DNA from 2 places in the Comamonas terrigena NBRC 13299 genome. Region 1 is predicted to be linked to the other one. Evidence: riboswitches for the same ligand, from Rfam matches in the RefSeq annotation. Region 1 holds a riboswitch; the other holds the start of a gene.

The links. A riboswitch is a leader RNA that binds a small molecule or an ion and turns the genes downstream of it on or off. The one in region 1 is predicted to bind glycine.
Region 2: linked by a shared signal. The riboswitch ahead of CT3_RS07760 (trimeric intracellular cation channel family protein) and the one ahead of gcvT (glycine cleavage system aminomethyltransferase GcvT) in region 1 are both predicted to bind glycine.

Annotation. Positions count from the first base shown of each region.
Region 1 covers NZ_AP019749.1:2,669,294-2,677,203, reverse strand. The annotation lists partial or broken gene CT3_RS11995 (PAS domain-containing hybrid sensor histidine kinase/response regulator) at 1-365, opposite strand, end outside; gene gcvP (aminomethyl-transferring glycine dehydrogenase) at 479-3,382, opposite strand; gene gcvH (glycine cleavage system protein GcvH) at 3,432-3,806, opposite strand; gene gcvT (glycine cleavage system aminomethyltransferase GcvT) at 3,976-5,106, opposite strand; glycine riboswitch at 5,157-5,270, opposite strand; glycine riboswitch at 5,296-5,384, opposite strand; partial or broken gene CT3_RS21580 (AMP-binding protein) at 5,624-6,280, shown strand; gene CT3_RS21575 (AMP-binding protein) at 6,285-7,136, shown strand; gene CT3_RS11970 (peptidylprolyl isomerase) at 7,430-7,910, opposite strand, start outside.
Region 2 covers NZ_AP019749.1:1,679,087-1,686,996, forward strand. The annotation lists gene CT3_RS07735 (hypothetical protein) at 1-165, opposite strand, end outside; gene CT3_RS07740 (Lrp/AsnC family transcriptional regulator) at 271-729, opposite strand; gene CT3_RS07745 (ornithine cyclodeaminase) at 880-2,013, shown strand; gene rocF (arginase) at 2,022-2,978, shown strand; gene mnmC (bifunctional tRNA (5-methylaminomethyl-2-thiouridine)(34)-methyltransferase MnmC2/FAD-dependent 5-carboxymethylaminomethyl-2-thiouridine(34) oxidoreductase MnmC1) at 3,102-5,069, opposite strand; gene CT3_RS07760 (trimeric intracellular cation channel family protein) at 5,152-5,817, opposite strand; glycine riboswitch at 5,984-6,079, opposite strand; gene CT3_RS07765 (oxidative damage protection protein) at 6,234-6,512, opposite strand; gene CT3_RS07770 (sulfate ABC transporter substrate-binding protein) at 6,654-7,685, shown strand; gene CT3_RS21210 (hypothetical protein) at 7,743-7,910, shown strand, end outside.

The sequences.
Region 1 (7,910 bases):
CGGTCCTGGCTGGGCGACTGGAAGGCGCTGTGCGCCATGGCGTTGGCCTGGATGACGATGTCGTGCTCGTCGATCACCAGCAGCGGCAGCGGCACGCTGGAGAACAGCGCCTCGAAGCGTTCGGACGCGCTTTCTGCCACCGCCTGGCTGTAGTCCAGCACCTTGTTCTGGATTTCCAGCTCGGCCTGGTAGTTGCGCAGCTCGGCGATCAGTGCGGCCAGCGGGTCGTCGGCGCTGTGCTCGGTGGCTTCCCAGGCGTCCAGATTGGGATAGACCGGCGCCAGCGACGGCGCAGGGGGCAGCAGATCCTGCGTGGCGTCAGGATCTTCGTGTTGCAGCAGAAAGGAGAGGTCCGGGCGGCTCATAGAAGTGGTGCCGCAGCGCGGGTGTGTCACGCCACAGGGAGGGGCAGTGTAAGCCGCCCGCAGGGGCGGCTACAAGGGCTATCCCTAGGTGGTGTGGAATTTCCGCTGAAAAGTCACTCCGAAAAGGCGTCCAGCGGCACGCAGCTGCAGAACAGGTTGCGGTCGCCATAGACATTGTCCACGCGGCCCACCGGGCTCCAGTACTTGCTGCGGCGCAGCGCGGGCAGCGGATAGGCCGCTGTTTCGCGCCCGTAGGCGTGCTGCCAGTTGTCCCCCACGACCTGCTCGGCGGTGTGGGGTGCGTGCTTGAGCGGGTTGTCTTCGCGGTCCCAGCGGCCGGCTTCGACCTGGCGGATTTCCTCGCGGATGGCGATCATCGCGGCGATGAAACGGTCGATCTCGGCCAGCGGTTCGCTCTCGGTGGGCTCCACCATCAGCGTGTTGGCCACCGGGAAGGACAGCGTCGGGGCGTGGAAGCCGTAGTCGATCAGGCGCTTTGCCACGTCTTCGGCCATCACGCCGCTGGTGTCCTTCAGGCCGCGCAGGTCCAGGATGCACTCGTGCGCCACATGGCCGTTGGCCGAGGCGTACAGCGTGGGGAAATGGTCCTTGAGGCGGGCGCTGATGTAGTTGGCGCTGAGGATGGCGGTTTCCGTGGCGGCCTGCAGGCCTGCGGCGCCCATCATGCGGATGTACATCCAGCTGATGGGCAGCACGGCCGCATTGCCCAGGGGGGCGGCACTGACCGCGCCGACCTGGCCGGCAATGCCGCCTGCGGCGTGACCGGGCAGGAATGGCACCAGGTCTTCCACCACGCAGACCGGGCCCACGCCGGGGCCGCCACCGCCGTGGGGGATGCAGAAGGTCTTGTGCAGGTTCAGGTGGCTCACGTCGCCGCCGAATTCGCCGGGGGCGGCCACGCCGACCAGGGCGTTCATGTTGGCGCCGTCCACGTAGACACGGCCGCCGTGGCGGTGCACCAGGGCGCAGAGTTCCTTCACCTGGGTCTCGAACACGCCGTGCGTGCTGGGGTAGGTGATCATCACGCAGGCCAGGTTGGCGCTGTGCTGCTCGCACTTGGCCTGCAGGTCGGCCAGATCGACGTTGCCGTTGTCATCGCACTTGGTGACCACCACCTGCATGCCCACCATCTGGGCGCTGGCGGGGTTGGTGCCGTGGGCGCTGCTGGGGATCAGGCAGATGTTGCGGTGGGCTTCGCCGCGTGCGGCGTGGAAGCCCTTGATGGCCAGCAGGCCGGCGTATTCGCCCTGGCTGCCGGCATTGGGCTGCAGGCTGACGCCGGCGTAGCCCGTGGCTTCGCACAGCCACTGGCGCAGCTGGGCGTCCAGCTGGGCATAGCCCTGCAGCTGGTCGGCCGGGGCAAAGGGGTGGATGTGGGCGAACTCTGGCCAGGTGATGGGGATCATCTCGCTGGTGGCGTTGAGCTTCATGGTGCACGAGCCCAGCGGGATCATGCTGCGGTCCAGCGCCAGGTCCTTGTCGCTGAGGCTGCGGATGTAGCGCAGCATGGCGGTTTCGGAGTGGTGGGTGTTGAACACCGGGTGGGTCAGGTAGCTGCTGCGGCGCTGCAGGCCCTCGGGGATCAGCGAGGGCGCGCCTTCGTCCATGGCCTCGACCGTGGGCAGGGCCTGGCCGTCCTGGGCGAAGATGCTCCACAGCAGTTCCACATCGGCGCGGGTGCTGGTTTCATCCAGGCTGATGCACAGGTATTCGTTCCAGGCCTTGCGCAGGTTCACGCCCTGGGCGACGGCGCGCGCAGCGATGGCATCGGTCGCGCCCTGGGTGTGCAGTGCGATGGTGTCGAAGGCCGTGCCGTGGTGGCGGCTGGAATAGCCCAGCTGGGTCAGGCCGCGGCTGAGGATGGCCGTGAGGCGGGCCACGCGGCGGGCGATGCGCGCCAGGCCCTGGGGGCCGTGGTAGACGGCGTACATGCTGGCGATGACCGCCGGCAGCACCTGGGCCGTACAGATGTTGGAGGTGGCTTTCTCGCGGCGGATGTGCTGTTCGCGGGTCTGCAGCGCCAGGCGGTAGGCGGGCTTGCCGTGCACGTCGACGCTCACGCCGACCAGGCGGCCGGGCAGGGAGCGCTTGAATTCGTCGCGGCAGGCCATGAAGGCGGCGTGCGGGCCGCCCGCGCCCATGGGCATGCCAAAGCGCTGGGTGCTGCCGACCACGATGTCGGCGCCCATTTCGCCGGGCGGCGTCAGCAGGGTCAGGGCCAGCAGGTCGGTAGCGAAGATGGCCGCAGCCTGCTGGGCGTGGATGGCCTGCACATCGGCCTTCCAGTCCGCGATCCAGCCGCTGCTGGCGGGGTACTGGATCAGCGCGGCGAAGAAGCCATCTGCCAGTGCAGCGTCCCACTCCTCCTTGGAGTTGGCCACCACCACGGTGATGCCCAGCGGCGCGGCGCGGGTCTGCACCACCTCGATGGTCTGCGGGTGGGTGTCGCCCGCCACCACGAAGCGGTTGCTCTTCGATTTGACGGAACGCTTGGCCAGCGTCATGGCTTCGGCGGCGGCCGTGGCCTCGTCCAGCATGGACGCGTTGGCGATGGGCATGCCGGTCAGGTCGGTGACCATGGTCTGGAAGTTGACCAGCGCCTCCATGCGGCCTTGGGAGATTTCGGCCTGGTAGGGCGTGTAGGCCGTGTACCAGGCCGGGTTCTCCAGGATGTTGCGCAGGATCACGCCCGGCGTGTGGGTGCCGTAGTAGCCCTGGCCGATAAAGCTTTTGAGCACGCGGTTCTGGCCCGCCAGTGCCTTCAGCTCTGCCAGCGCCTCGGCCTCGGTCACCGCGGCCGGCAGCTGCATGGCGCGGCTGCGGCGGATGGCCTTGGGCACGATGGAGTCGATCAGCGCGGCGCGCGAGGCTTCGCCGATCACGCTGAGCATGTGGGCTTCATCCTGCGCATCGATGCCGATATGGCGGGGCAGGAATTCGCTGTGGTTTTCCAGGGCGTGGAGCGATTCCACAGGGGCGGGGGCAGACATCAGCATGGAGGGGACCTATCTCAAAAGCTGGGGCGGTACGGCTGCGGGCTGGGCGTCAGGCGCCGGCCGCGAAGCTGTCGTAGGCGGTCTTGTCCATCAGCGCATCCAGTTGCGATGCATCGGACAGCTTGACCTTGAAGAACCAGCCGGCACCCAGCGGGTCGCTGTTGGCCAGGGAGGGGTCGTCGCGCAGAGCTTCGTTGACTTCGACGATCTCGCCGCTCACGGGCATGTAGACATCGGCTGCGGCCTTGACGGATTCGACCACGCCGGCCACTTCGCCTTCATTGAAGGTGGTGCCCACGGCGGGCAGGTCGACGAACACCACATCGCCCAGCGCGTCCTGCGCGTGGACAGTGATGCCGACCACAGCGGCGTTGGTGTCGGCGGTGTTGATCCACTCGTGCTCTTTGGAAAACTTGATGCTCATGGGAAGCTCCGTTGGGTAAGTTTCTGAAAAAAAATGGGCTGGTGCAGGCGGTGCACGCAGTGTTTGGGACAGGTCTGGCAGCACTGTAGCGGCCTTGGCGCCTGCACCCGGGCTTGGCGGTGCTTTTTTGTGGCGCCGGGGGCCGGCAGGCGGGCTGGCCGCAGACCGTTCAGCCGCGGTGGTAGCGCGCCGGAACGAACGGGGTGGCCGACACCTTCATGGGCACCGGCTTGCCGCGCACCATGGCGAACAGTTCCGTGCCTTCTGCGGTGTAGTCGGGCTGCACATAGCCCAGGGCCACGGGCTGGTTCAGGCTGGGGCTGAGCAGGCCGCTGGTGATGTAGCCGACCTGCTGGCCGTCCATGTTCTCGAGCACGGCGGGCTCGCGCACCGGCACGCGCTCGGTGGCGATCAGGCCCACGCGCTTGCGTTGCAGCAGCGCCGGGTTGTCCAGCTGGGCCAGCACGGTGTCGGCGCCCAGAAAGCCGCCGGCGCGGGCACCGCCGGTGCGGCGCACCTTCTGGATGGCCCAGGTGAGGGCGGCTTCCACCGGGGTGGTCTTGTCGTCCATGTCGTTGCCGTACAGGCACAGGCCGGCTTCCAGGCGCAGCGAATTGCGGGCGCCCAGGCCGATGGGTTCCACCTCGGGCTGGGCCAGCAGCTTGCGGGCCAGGGCTTCGGCCTGGGTGCCGGGCACGGAGATTTCAAAGCCGTCTTCGCCCGTGTACCCGCTGCGCGTGACGTAGCAGGCAATGCCGTCGATCTGTACCGCCATGCCGGTCATGAACACCAGGCCCAGCACTTCGGGGGCCAGGCGGCCCAGGGCTGCGGCGGCCTGCGGGCCTTGCAGGGCCAGCAGGGCCTGTTCGGGCATGGGGATGACCTGGCAGCGGCTGCCGATGTGCTGCTGGATGTGGGCGATGTCCGCCACCTTGCAGGCGCCGTTGACGATGAGGAACAGGTCGTCGCCGCGGTTGACGAACATCAGGTCGTCCAGGATGCCGCCCTGGGCGTTCAGCAGCAGGCCGTAGCGCTGCTTGTGCAGGCCCAGGCCCTGCACGTCGACGGGCAGCAGGGTTTCCAGTGCGGCGGCGGCGTCAGGGCCCACCAGGCGCAGCTGGCCCATGTGGGAGACGTCGAACAGGCCGGCGGCGTCGCGGGTGTGGCGGTGTTCGGCCATCAGGCCGCTGGGGTATTGCACCGGCATGGCGTAGCCGGCAAAGGGAACCATGCGTGCCCCCAGCTCCAGGTGCAGGGCGTACAGCGGGGTGGTCAGCAGGTCGGTGGTGTCAGCGGTCATGGTGTCGCAGAGCAAAGCAAAAGAAATGCCGGCGGCCTGCGCCGCCTGCGCTTTGCCCTGTTGTCCGCTTTACCTGAGAGATTCACCCGCACCTTCCAGGCGTGGGGCTTGCTCCTTCGGTGGACGGGGTGCCAGCACCCGCGCCTCTCTCCAACAAGGTACGCCCGCGGTCGATGCGGCGGGCGGCTGCCAGTCCTTTTGCCTGAGCGTTCGGGGTTGCCCCTGCGCCTTCGGCGGCGCCGCTGGGCCTGCTGGCCGGGCGCGCTCTCCTGACGAATCCGCGCAGTATATCCGGCCCGATGGGCGGTGCCTACCCGGATGCATATGCATAGATGCAATCGATCTGAGGCGCTGCCTATACTCGTCTACCAATTTCGATGGATTCAAGGAGACGAAGTTGGTCGACACACAGTTTTCCCCCGCGGGCGCAGCCCCTGTCCCGGCACCGCGTGCGGCGCTGACCCTGGGCGACACGCTGGCCTGGCCGGCGCGCTATCTGCCGCGCAAGGAGGCGCTGGTGGTGTCGGACGCGCAGGGCCGCCGCGCCTGGACCTATGCCGAGCTGGATGCCGAGGTGAACCGCCACGCCCACGGCCTGCAGCAGCTGGGCATTGGCCAGGGCGATGTGGTGGCGGCCTTTCTGTACAACACGCCGGCCTTTGTGTTCACCTTGCTGGCGACGGCGCGCCTGGGTGCCATCTTCAACCCCATCAACTACCGGCTGGCCGCGCAGGAGCTGGCGTTCATCCTGCAGGACGGCAGTGCCAAGGCGCTGGTGTTCGAGGATGAGGGCGCTGCCGTGGTCGAGAAGGCCAGGCTGCTGGTGCCCCAGGTGCAGCACTGGATCCATGCCGATCCGGGCGCCGCACCGGCCTTTGCCACCGCGCAGCTGGCCGCGCTGGCAGACGGCCAGCCCGCCACGCCGGTGGACGTGCGGGTGGACGAGGATGCGCCCTGCATCCTGATGTACACCAGCGGCACCACCGGCCGCCCCAAGGGCGTGCTGCACACCCACCGCAGCAAGCTGGCACACAACGCCATGATGCACCAGGTGATGCAGTTCCGCCGCGAGGATGTGGGCCTGTCGGTGGCCCCGCTGAACCACACGGCCGAGCTGCACACCAGCTTTTTGCCGCGCCTGCAGGTGGGCGCCACCCAGGTGCTGCAGCGCCGCTTTGATGCGGCCGATGCGCTGCGCCTGGTGGAGGCGGAAAAAAGTCACCTTCTTCTTTGCCGCGCCGACCATGGTCACCATGCTGCTGAACGACGCGAGCCTGGGGCAGCGCGATCTGTCGTCGCTGCGCCTGGTGGAGTACGGCGGGGCCTCGATGGCGCCGCACCTGATCCGCGAATGGACGCGCCAGGTGGGATCGGGCCTGGTGCAGGTCTTCGGCACCACCGAAATGGGGCCGTGCATGTCGGTGCTGTATCCGCATGAGCAGCTCAGCCATGCCGGCTCGGCCGGCCTGCCGTCGCTGAACCACGATCTGGTGGTGGCGCGGGTGCGCGAGGACGGCGCCGCCACCGACCCGTCCGACGCCTGCGCGGTGGGCGAGGTGGGCGAGATCCTGGTGCGCGGCCCCTGCATGATGGCCGGCTACCTGAACCGCCCGGAGGCCAACGCCAAGGCGCTGGCCCACGGCTGGTACCACACCGGCGATCTGGGGCACCTGGATGCCGATGGCTATCTGTGGATCCGCGACCGCATCGACTACATGATCAATTCGGGGGCGGAGAACGTCTACCCGCGCGAGGTGGAAGATGCCCTGGTCGAGCACGCCGAGGTGCTGGAAGCGGCCGTGGTGGGCGAGAAGGACGCGCGCTGGGGCCAGGTGGTGGCCGCCTATGTGGTGGCCAAGCCGGGCACGGCGGTGACGGCGGCGGTGCTGGATGCCTTTCTGATGCAGGGCGACCGCCTGGCCAGCTACAAGCGCCCGCGCAGCTACCACTTTGTGGACAGCCTGCCCAAGACCACCAGCGGCAAGATCCAGAAGCATCTGCTGCGCCAGCCGGATCTGTGCGCGGCCTGAGGGCCTCACTGCGTTGAGGGTCTGAGGCCGCAGGGCTGAGCCCTCGGTCACCTTCTCAAGCAAGCCCCCAAGGCAAGCCCCTGTCTGCCGCCGAGGACGGCGCGGACAGGGGCTTGTCTGTTTCTGACCGGGGCACATGCCCGGGCGGCGGGCAGGTCCGCCGGGAAGTCCGGCGGGAAGTACGGAAGGAAGGGGCGGGGCGATCGCTGCCCGGCAGGCGCCCATCAAAAAACGCGGCCGAAGCCGCGTTTTTTTGGGGGGCAGGTGCCGGCCAGCGGCACCGTGCCGGGTGCTTACTGCACCTTGGCCTTGGCGCGCAGACCGTCCTGGAACTGCATCAGCTTTTGCTGTTCCAGTTGCTGGGCGATCTGGGGCTTGACGTCGTCCAGCGCAGGCAGCTGGGCCTGGCGGGTTTCGATCACGCGGATCACGTGCCAGCCGAACTGGGTCTTGACCGGGGTGCTGGTCATTTCGCCCTTGTTCAGCTTGAGCATAGCTTCGCTGAATTCGGGCACGTAGCTGCCGGGGTTGGACCAGCCCAGGTCGCCGCCTTGGGCGCCGGATCCGGGGTCCTTGGATTCCTTCTTGGCGATGTCTTCGAACTTCTTGCCGCCTTTCACTTCGGCAATGATGGCCTTGGCGCGTTCTTCGGAGTCCACCAGGATGTGGGCAGCGTGGTATTCCTTGCCTTCGTTGGCAGCGGCGAACTTGTCGTATTCGGCCTTGATTTCGGCGTCGGTGACAGGGTTCTTCTTCTGGAAGTCGATGAACAGT
Region 2 (7,910 bases), 990 kb from region 1:
CAGGCCGGTGAGCGCAGCCAGGCCGCCAAAGACCCGGGTGAAGCCATAGCTGAGCGTGGCCTTGCGTGCGGGCAGTGCCTTCCAGGCCAGTGCAGTGAACAGCAGGGCGCACAGCAGGGTCAGCACGGCCAGCAGCATGTGGGAATGTTTGAGAGCGATGTACATGGGGTGATACGGTGTGGAAGTTCTTATGAAAACAGGAGCTTGCTGTGCACTGTTGGTATGGTTCTGCAGACTATTTTGCGTGGAAAAAATGCTTGCAGCTGCCAGTCAGCTATCTGTGGGCGGTGCTGCGGCGGCGCTGGCCGTGGTGCGCAGCGTCTCCAGGTGGATGCTGGTTTCGGAGTGGCTGATGCCCTTGATCAGGCGGATGCGCTCCAGCGCCCGCGCCAGTTCGGGCAGGGTGGCCACCTGCAGCTCGGCCAGCAGGTCCCACTGGCCGTTGGTGGCGTGCAGGGCCTGCACGGCGGGTTCGCCCAGCAAGGTGGCGGTCACCCTGCGTGCGTCATTGCCTTCGATGGCAATGCTCATCCAGGCCTGCAGTCCGCCGGTCTCGGCTTCGGGTTTGAGGCGCAGCGTGTAGCCCACGATCACGCCTTCGTCTTCCAGGCGGCGCAAACGGTTGGTCACGGTGCCGCGCGACACCTGCAGCCGCGCGGCCAAGGTGGCCACGCTTTCACGGGCGTTGTGGCGCAGCAGGGCAATCAGGCGCTGGTCGATCTGATCCAGATTGAACATAGTGGCAACGATGGCTGTCGATATGGCAGATTTTTGCCGATTTTGAACAGTTTTTGGCGATATGAATTGCCGCTGGCCTGTGTCACGCTCATGCCATCTCTTCCGCGCACCCTGGGTGCTGCTTTGCCGGAGGCAATTTTCATGACTGCACTGACCGCTGTACACCGCCTGCCGAGCGCCCAGGTACACACCGACTTCCTGAGCGCCACCGATGCCGCGCGCCTGGTGGCGCGCGTCGGCGTGGTCGAATGCGTGCGCCGCATCACCCAAGCGCTGGAGGCCGACTTCGGCCGCTGGAACGACTTTGACAAGACCGCACGCACGGCAGCCCATTCCGCGCAGGGTGTGATCGAACTCATGCCCGTGGCCGATGCGCACGATTACGCCTTCAAATACGTCAACGGCCACCCCGTCAACACCCAGCACGGCCTGCCCACGGTGATGGCTTTTGGCGCGCTGGCCGATGTGGCCACCGGCATGCCGCGCTTTGTCAGCGAACTGACGCTGACCACGGCCTTGCGCACCGCCGCCACCTCGGTCATGGTAGCGCGCACGCTGGCCCGGCCTGGCAGCCACCGCATGGCATTGATCGGCAACGGCGCCCAAAGCGAATTCCAGGCCTTGGCGTTTATCGATCAATTGGGGGTGCGTGAACTGCGGCTGTTCGATGTGGACCGTGCCGCCAGCGCCAAGCTGCAGCGCAACCTGGCACCGTTTGCGGCCCTGTATGGGGTCGAGGTGCAGATGGTGGACAGCGTGCATGCGGCCGTGCAGGGCGCCGATGTGGTCACCACCGTCACCGCCGACAAGCGCAATGCCGTGGTGCTGGACGCCAGCGCACTGGCGCCGGGCATGCACATCAACGCCGTGGGCGGGGACTGCCCCGGCAAGACCGAGCTGGATGCCGAGGTGCTGGCACGCAGCAGCGTCTTTGTCGAATATGAACCCCAGACCCGGCTGGAGGGTGAGCTGCAGCAGATGCCGGCCGACTTTGCCGTGACCGAGTTCTGGCGGGTGCTGAGCGGCGCGGCGCCCGGCCGGGTGTCGGATGCCCAGATCACCCTGTTTGATTCCGTGGGCTTTGCGCTGGAAGATTATTCCGCCCTGCGCACCATGCAGGCGCTGGGCCGGGAGGCGGGGCTGCTGTCGCGCATCGAGCTGGTGCCCACGCTGGCAGATCCCAAGGATTTGTTTGCCCTGCTGCACCAGGGTGAGGATATGCACCAGGCAACGCTGCCCTCCGTGGAGCGCGCGGCCTGGCACAAAGTGGCGTGAGGATGGAAATGCTTCAGAAAGACGAGTTGGCCGTGCAGGTGCACCAGGCCGTGACGCTGATCGGTGTGCCCACGGACGTGGGCGCGGGGCGCCTGGGTGCTGCCATGGGGCCGGATGCCCTGCGCGTGGCCCAGCTGGGCCCGGCCTTGGCGCATTTTGGCGTGGATGTGCAGGACATCGGCAACCTGGCCGGCCCGCCCAATCCGCGCGGTGCACGCGATGCGCAAGGCCTGCGCAACTATGCCGAATGCCAGGCCTGGAACCAGGCCACGCACGACACCGTGCTGGCGCAGCTGCAGGCTGGGCGCATGCCCATCATGCTGGGCGGCGACCACACGCTGGCCACCGGTTCCATCAGCGCCGTGGCGCGCTACTGCCGTATGGCGGGCAAGCGCCTGCGCGTGCTGTGGCTGGATGCCCATGCCGACTGCAACCTGCCCGACATCAGCCCTACCGGCAATCTGCACGGCATGCCCGTGGCCAGCCTGTGCGGTCACGGTCCGGCTCCGCTGGCCGGCATGGCCGGCTTCACGCCCGCGCTGCAGGGGCCAGACATCTGCCAGATCGGCCTGCGCAGCGTGGACGAGGTGGAAAAACGCATGATCCAGCGCCTGGGTCTGGAAGTGTTCGATATGCGTGCCATTGACGAGCAAGGCATGCGTGCCGTGATGCAGCAGGCCCTGGCCGGGCTGGAAGGGCCTGAAGGCGACGATGTGCACCTGCACCTGAGCTTTGATGTGGACTTTCTGGACCCCGATATCGCTCCCGGCACCGGCACCACCGTGCGCGGCGGGCCGAACTACCGCGAAGCCCAGCTGTGCATGGAAATGATTGCCGACACCGGCCGCCTGGCATCGCTGGACATTGTGGAGTTGAACCCGGCTCTGGACATCCGCAACCAGACGGCCGAGCTGGTGGTGGATCTGGTGGAAAGCCTGTTCGGCAAGAGCACGCTGGTGCGCTAGTGCGAAGCAGCCCGGGCTGACGTGGTTCCGCTCCGTCGCCCCATCCCGTCTCACCATCTGCGTTCCGGCATTCCCGGTGCGCTGCCGCAGGACGCCGTAGCGGCGTCCTTGCATCTGTGCTGCTCAGCCGCGCCGCTGCAGCCGTTCCGTTCCCAGGTGCAGCGCCAGCTTGGCGTCCAGCGGCAGTGGTTCACCGTGCAGGCGCGCGGCCAGCAGCTCGCCGCAGAGGATGGACAGCGTCAGCCCGCGCGCGCCCAGGGCGGTGAGGGCCCACAGGCCTGCCAGGTTCTCCCCGGTGTCGTCTGAGCCAGCCCCCGGGGCTGCAGAGCCCACCGCGTGCGCAGTTGCCGCCGGCCCCACCGGCCCCACGATCGGCAGCCGGTCGTGGCTGGCCACCCGCACCCGGCCCCAGGTCGGGCTGCAGCGGGCATCTTGCGGGTCAAACCAGGGGGCCATGGCTGCGCCGCTGGCGGGCAGCAGTGTGGACAGCTTGCCGTGGTTCACCGCGTGGGCGGCCGCCTGGTCGGCTGCGGAGATGGGCATGGCGGTCACATCGCGCTCGAAGGTGGAGCCCATGACCCAGATTTCACCATGCTGCGGGTCTTGCGGCTGTGGAATATGGGTGACCAGATTGCCATTGCCGTTGACCGGGAAGGGCGGCAGGGCGCTGGCGTTGTCTGCGGTGTGCAGCCCCCAGCTGATCTGCCCGCGGATGGGTTGCAGCGGCCACGGTTGCCGGTGCGGCAGCAAGTCAGCCGTGGCGGGGCCGCAGGCCAGTACCGCCAGGTCGGCCTCGGCCAGGATGCGGTCGTCTGCGTCCAGCGCCTGCCAGCGGCCATCTGCGCTGCGCTGCAGGCGGGCCACCACGGCATGCGCCTGCACACGGATCTGCGGGTGATGCAACTGGGCCTGCACCAGCTGGGCCGGGCGCACCCAGCCGGCTTGCTGGTGCCAGCAGGCCACGGTGTCCGGTGGGAGGCCGGCCCGGGACAGCTGGGTGGCGCTGGCGCTGTGGCTCCAATCGTCCCCCGGGCCGCCGGCCCAACTGGCCGGAAGGCCGGTGCCGCCATCGGTGCAATGCTCCAGCACGCCGCTGTGGCCCCAGTCCGTGCCTTCCTGGCACAGGTCGCGCAGGCGCTGCAGCGTCTGGCGCACCCCGTTGCGTGACAGGCGCGAGAGCACACTGTCATCGGGCGATACATGCGGGCAGAACAGGCCGGCAGGCAGGCCGGAGGCGCCGTCCGCCGGGCCGTCACCGGCTACCAGCACCTGCACCTGCCAGCCACGCAGCGCCAGGCTGTGGGCGGCGGCACTGCCGGCCAGGCCGGCACCCACCACCAGGGCCGTGCCGGCTTGGGCCACCGGGGATGGACCCGTCTGGGCGCGCACGCGCGGTTCCCAGGCCGGGTTGAAGCAGGCCTGCAGGTTGTCGCGCTTGGGGGGCACGCCAGGCACCTTGCGCACTTCAAAGCCGCATTGCGCCAGCTGGTCGCGCACCGCGCGCGCAATGGTCCAGGTGGCCAGTTGCGTGCCGCGCCGGCAGTGGCGGGCCAGGGCTTTCAGGGTGTGGGCATCCCAGATGCCGGGGTTGGCGCTGGGGCTGAAACCGTCCAGGTAGATGCTGTCGGCCACCGTGGTCTGCTGGCGCAGCATGGCCTGGGCATCGCCAATCCACAGCGTCAGCTGCACGCGGCCGTCTTCAAAGCCCAGGCGGTGCACACCGGGCAGCAGACCATGAAAGCGCGCGGCCAGCTGTTCGGCCAGCGGGCGCAGCAGGGGATCGGTGGGGGCAGCGCGCAGCAGGTCGGCGGCGCTGACCGGGTAGGCCTCGACCGAGGTGAAATGCAGCATGCGCGGGCGCTGCGGATCGGCCTTCCAGGCCGCCCAGGTCACCAGAAAGTTCAGGCCCATGCCAAAGCCGGTCTCCAGCACGCGCCACTGTGCCTGGTCGGCCCAAGCCGCAGGCAGGCCACAGCCTGCCAGAAACACCTGGCGCGCCTGGTTCAGTCCCCCGAGTTCGCTGTGGTAGCGGTCCTCAAAACGGGGGCTGTAAGGAGTGCCATCGGGCAGCCAGGCAATCGGTTCGGACATGGGGGCAGGGTTCAGAGGAGTAAGACTAGGGGGCACCCGGGCCGACGCCGCAGCGGCGGTACGCCGCGCCACAGGGATCCGCTCAGTCCCAGCGTTGCTGGTAGGAAAACGTGGGCAGCCGCCAGTGAAAGCGGATGGCGGCCAGCCGGAACAGCAGCCCGCCCGCAAAGCACACCAGGGTGCTGATGTTGGGGCCGACATCCAGCGCGCGCAGGCCCAGGAACAGCAGGCAGACGGCCAGGGACACGCTGGCATACAGCTCGCGGCGGAAGACCACCGGCACCTGGTTGCACAGCACGTCGCGCAGAATGCCGCCGCTGATGCCGGTGATCATACCGGCCATCACCACCACCACGCCGGGGTAGCCCAGCTCCAGCGCCACATTGCAGCCGATCAGCGAGAAGGCGATCAGGCCCATGGCGTCCAGCAGCAGGAACACCTGCTTGAGGTGGATCATGTAGCGTGCCACCACCGTGGTCAGCAGGCCGGCGGAAATCACCAGGTACACATATTCGGGGTGCTGCGTCCAGCCAATGGGGTAGTGGCCCAGCACCATGTCGCGGATGGTGCCGCCGCCCAGTGCGGTGACGAAGGCGATCACGACCACACCAAAGATGTCCATGTTGCGGCGGCCTGCCGCCAGTGCGCCGGACATGGCTTCGGCCGTGATGGCGATCAGGTAGATCACCAGCATGACGGTGAGATTGGACAGCTGGAACGATTCCAGCAGGGAAACAGATGGAAGCATGGCGGACCCATACGTGAAAAAACCAGGCATGGATGCTGTCCATGGCCTGGTGCGCCTCTCCCGCTGTCCTTTGTACCTGAGAGTTGCGTGCGCGCAGCCCGGTGCTGCGGCACTTGCCCCTTCGGTGAGCCGGGCCGGGTGGCACGGGCTGCTCTCCAGTTGGCGAATCTTTGCTGCGGTACGTCGGCCTGAGCGATTATGGGAGTTTGCGCCTTCGGCGGAGGCCGGCTGTGCAGCTGCCTCGCTCTCCCGCAGAAAGCGGCGATTCTAGGCGCTTTTGTGCAGCGCAGAGGCTGCAGGGGCGTTGGTGCGGGGGAAGCGGCTTGCAGGCTGCGGGCAAAAGAAAGCCCCAGGGCCTGAAGCGCTGGGGCGGGTCTTCACGCAGTGCCCACCGCACTGCGTTGGGCACGCTGCAATTACTGCGCGCTGGGGGGCGGCACAAAGCCGGCTGCGGCATCGGCGCCAGCGCCGAAGAAATGGTTTTCCATCTGGCGGGCCAGGTACTGGCGGGCGCGGGCATCGGCCAGGTTCAGGCGGTTTTCGTTGACCAGCATGGTCTGGTGCTTGAGCCAGTCGGCCCAGGCTTGCTTGCTCACGCTTTCGAAAATGCGCTTGCCCAGCTCGCCGGGGTAGGGCGGAAAGTCCAGGCCTTCAGCGTCTTGGCCGAGCTTGATGCAGTGAACGGTACGTGCCATAGGGGAAATCCTGTCTACGGATGTTTTGGTAATAACAAACTGAAATCTTATTGGTTTCAGTTTTGAGGGTGGCATTCCAGAATGCACAGCAACGGAGCGAGAAGCCGTTTGACAACGCAACCAGAATCACCGAGACCCTCAATGACAAATCGCCGCCACTTTATCAAGTTTCCCCTGCTTGCCAGCCTTTTGACCGGCTTGACCCTCGGCGCTCTGCCGGCTCTCCCCGCACTGGCCCAGCAGCAGGTGACGCTGCTGAATGTCTCCTACGACCCGACGCGCGAGCTGTATGTGCAATACAATCAGGCCTTCGCCAAGTACTGGAAGGCCAAGGCCGGTCAGGATGTGACGATCAAGCAGTCGCATGGCGGCTCGGGCAAGCAGGCCCGCTCGGTGATCGACGGCCTGGATGCCGACGTGGTGACCCTGGGTCTGGCTCCGGACGTGGATGCCCTGGTCAAGCACGGCGGTCTGGTGGCGGCCGACTGGCAAAAGCGCCTGCCGCACAACTCGGCACCTTACACCTCGACCATCATCTTCCTGGTCAAGAAGGGGAACCCCAAGGGCATCAAGGACTGGGATGACCTGATCAAGCCCGGCGTGTCGGTGATCACCCCCAACCCCAAGACATCGGCTGGCGCCCAGTGGAACTACCTGGCTGCCTGGGAATACGGCAAGCGCAAGTTCGGCGGCGAAGCCGGCGCCAAGGACTATGTGAAGAAGGTCTACGGCAATGTGCCCGTGCTGGACACCGGCGCGCGCGGCTCCACCATCACCTTTGCCCAGCGCAATGTGGGCGATGTGCTGCTGGCCTGGGAAAACGAAGCCTTCCTGGTACTCAAGGAGTTTGGTGCCGAGAAGTTCCAGATCGTGGTGCCTTCCGTCAGCATCGTGGCCGAACCCACCGTCTCCGTGGTGGACAAGAACGCCGACAAGAAGGGCACCCGCGCCGTGGCCGAGGAGTACCTGAAGTACCTGTACTCGGACGAAGGCCAGGACATCGCCGGCAAGAACTACTACCGTCCCACCTCGGAAAAGGCGCGGGCCAAATACGCAGCCCAGTTCCCCAAGCTGGATCTGTTCACCATCGACCAGGCCTTTGGCGGCTGGGCCAATGCCGGCAAGCACTTTGTGGATGGCGGCAGCTTCGATCAGATCTACACCAAGAAGTAAGCACCACGCGGCGGGGTGGCGCACGTCACCCCGCTGCACTCAACCAAGGAGCATGCCATGCAAGCACAGCCTGCCTACCAGCCTTATTTGAAAAGCAATCTCGCCCCGCGCGGCAAGGCACCCCAGGAGCAGGTGCGCCAGCTCCTGCTGGTCACCGCCCGGCAATGGGGGGTGCGGGCCATGGCACAGCAGGCGGCATCAGTGGCACGGCCCTGCTGGCAGGCA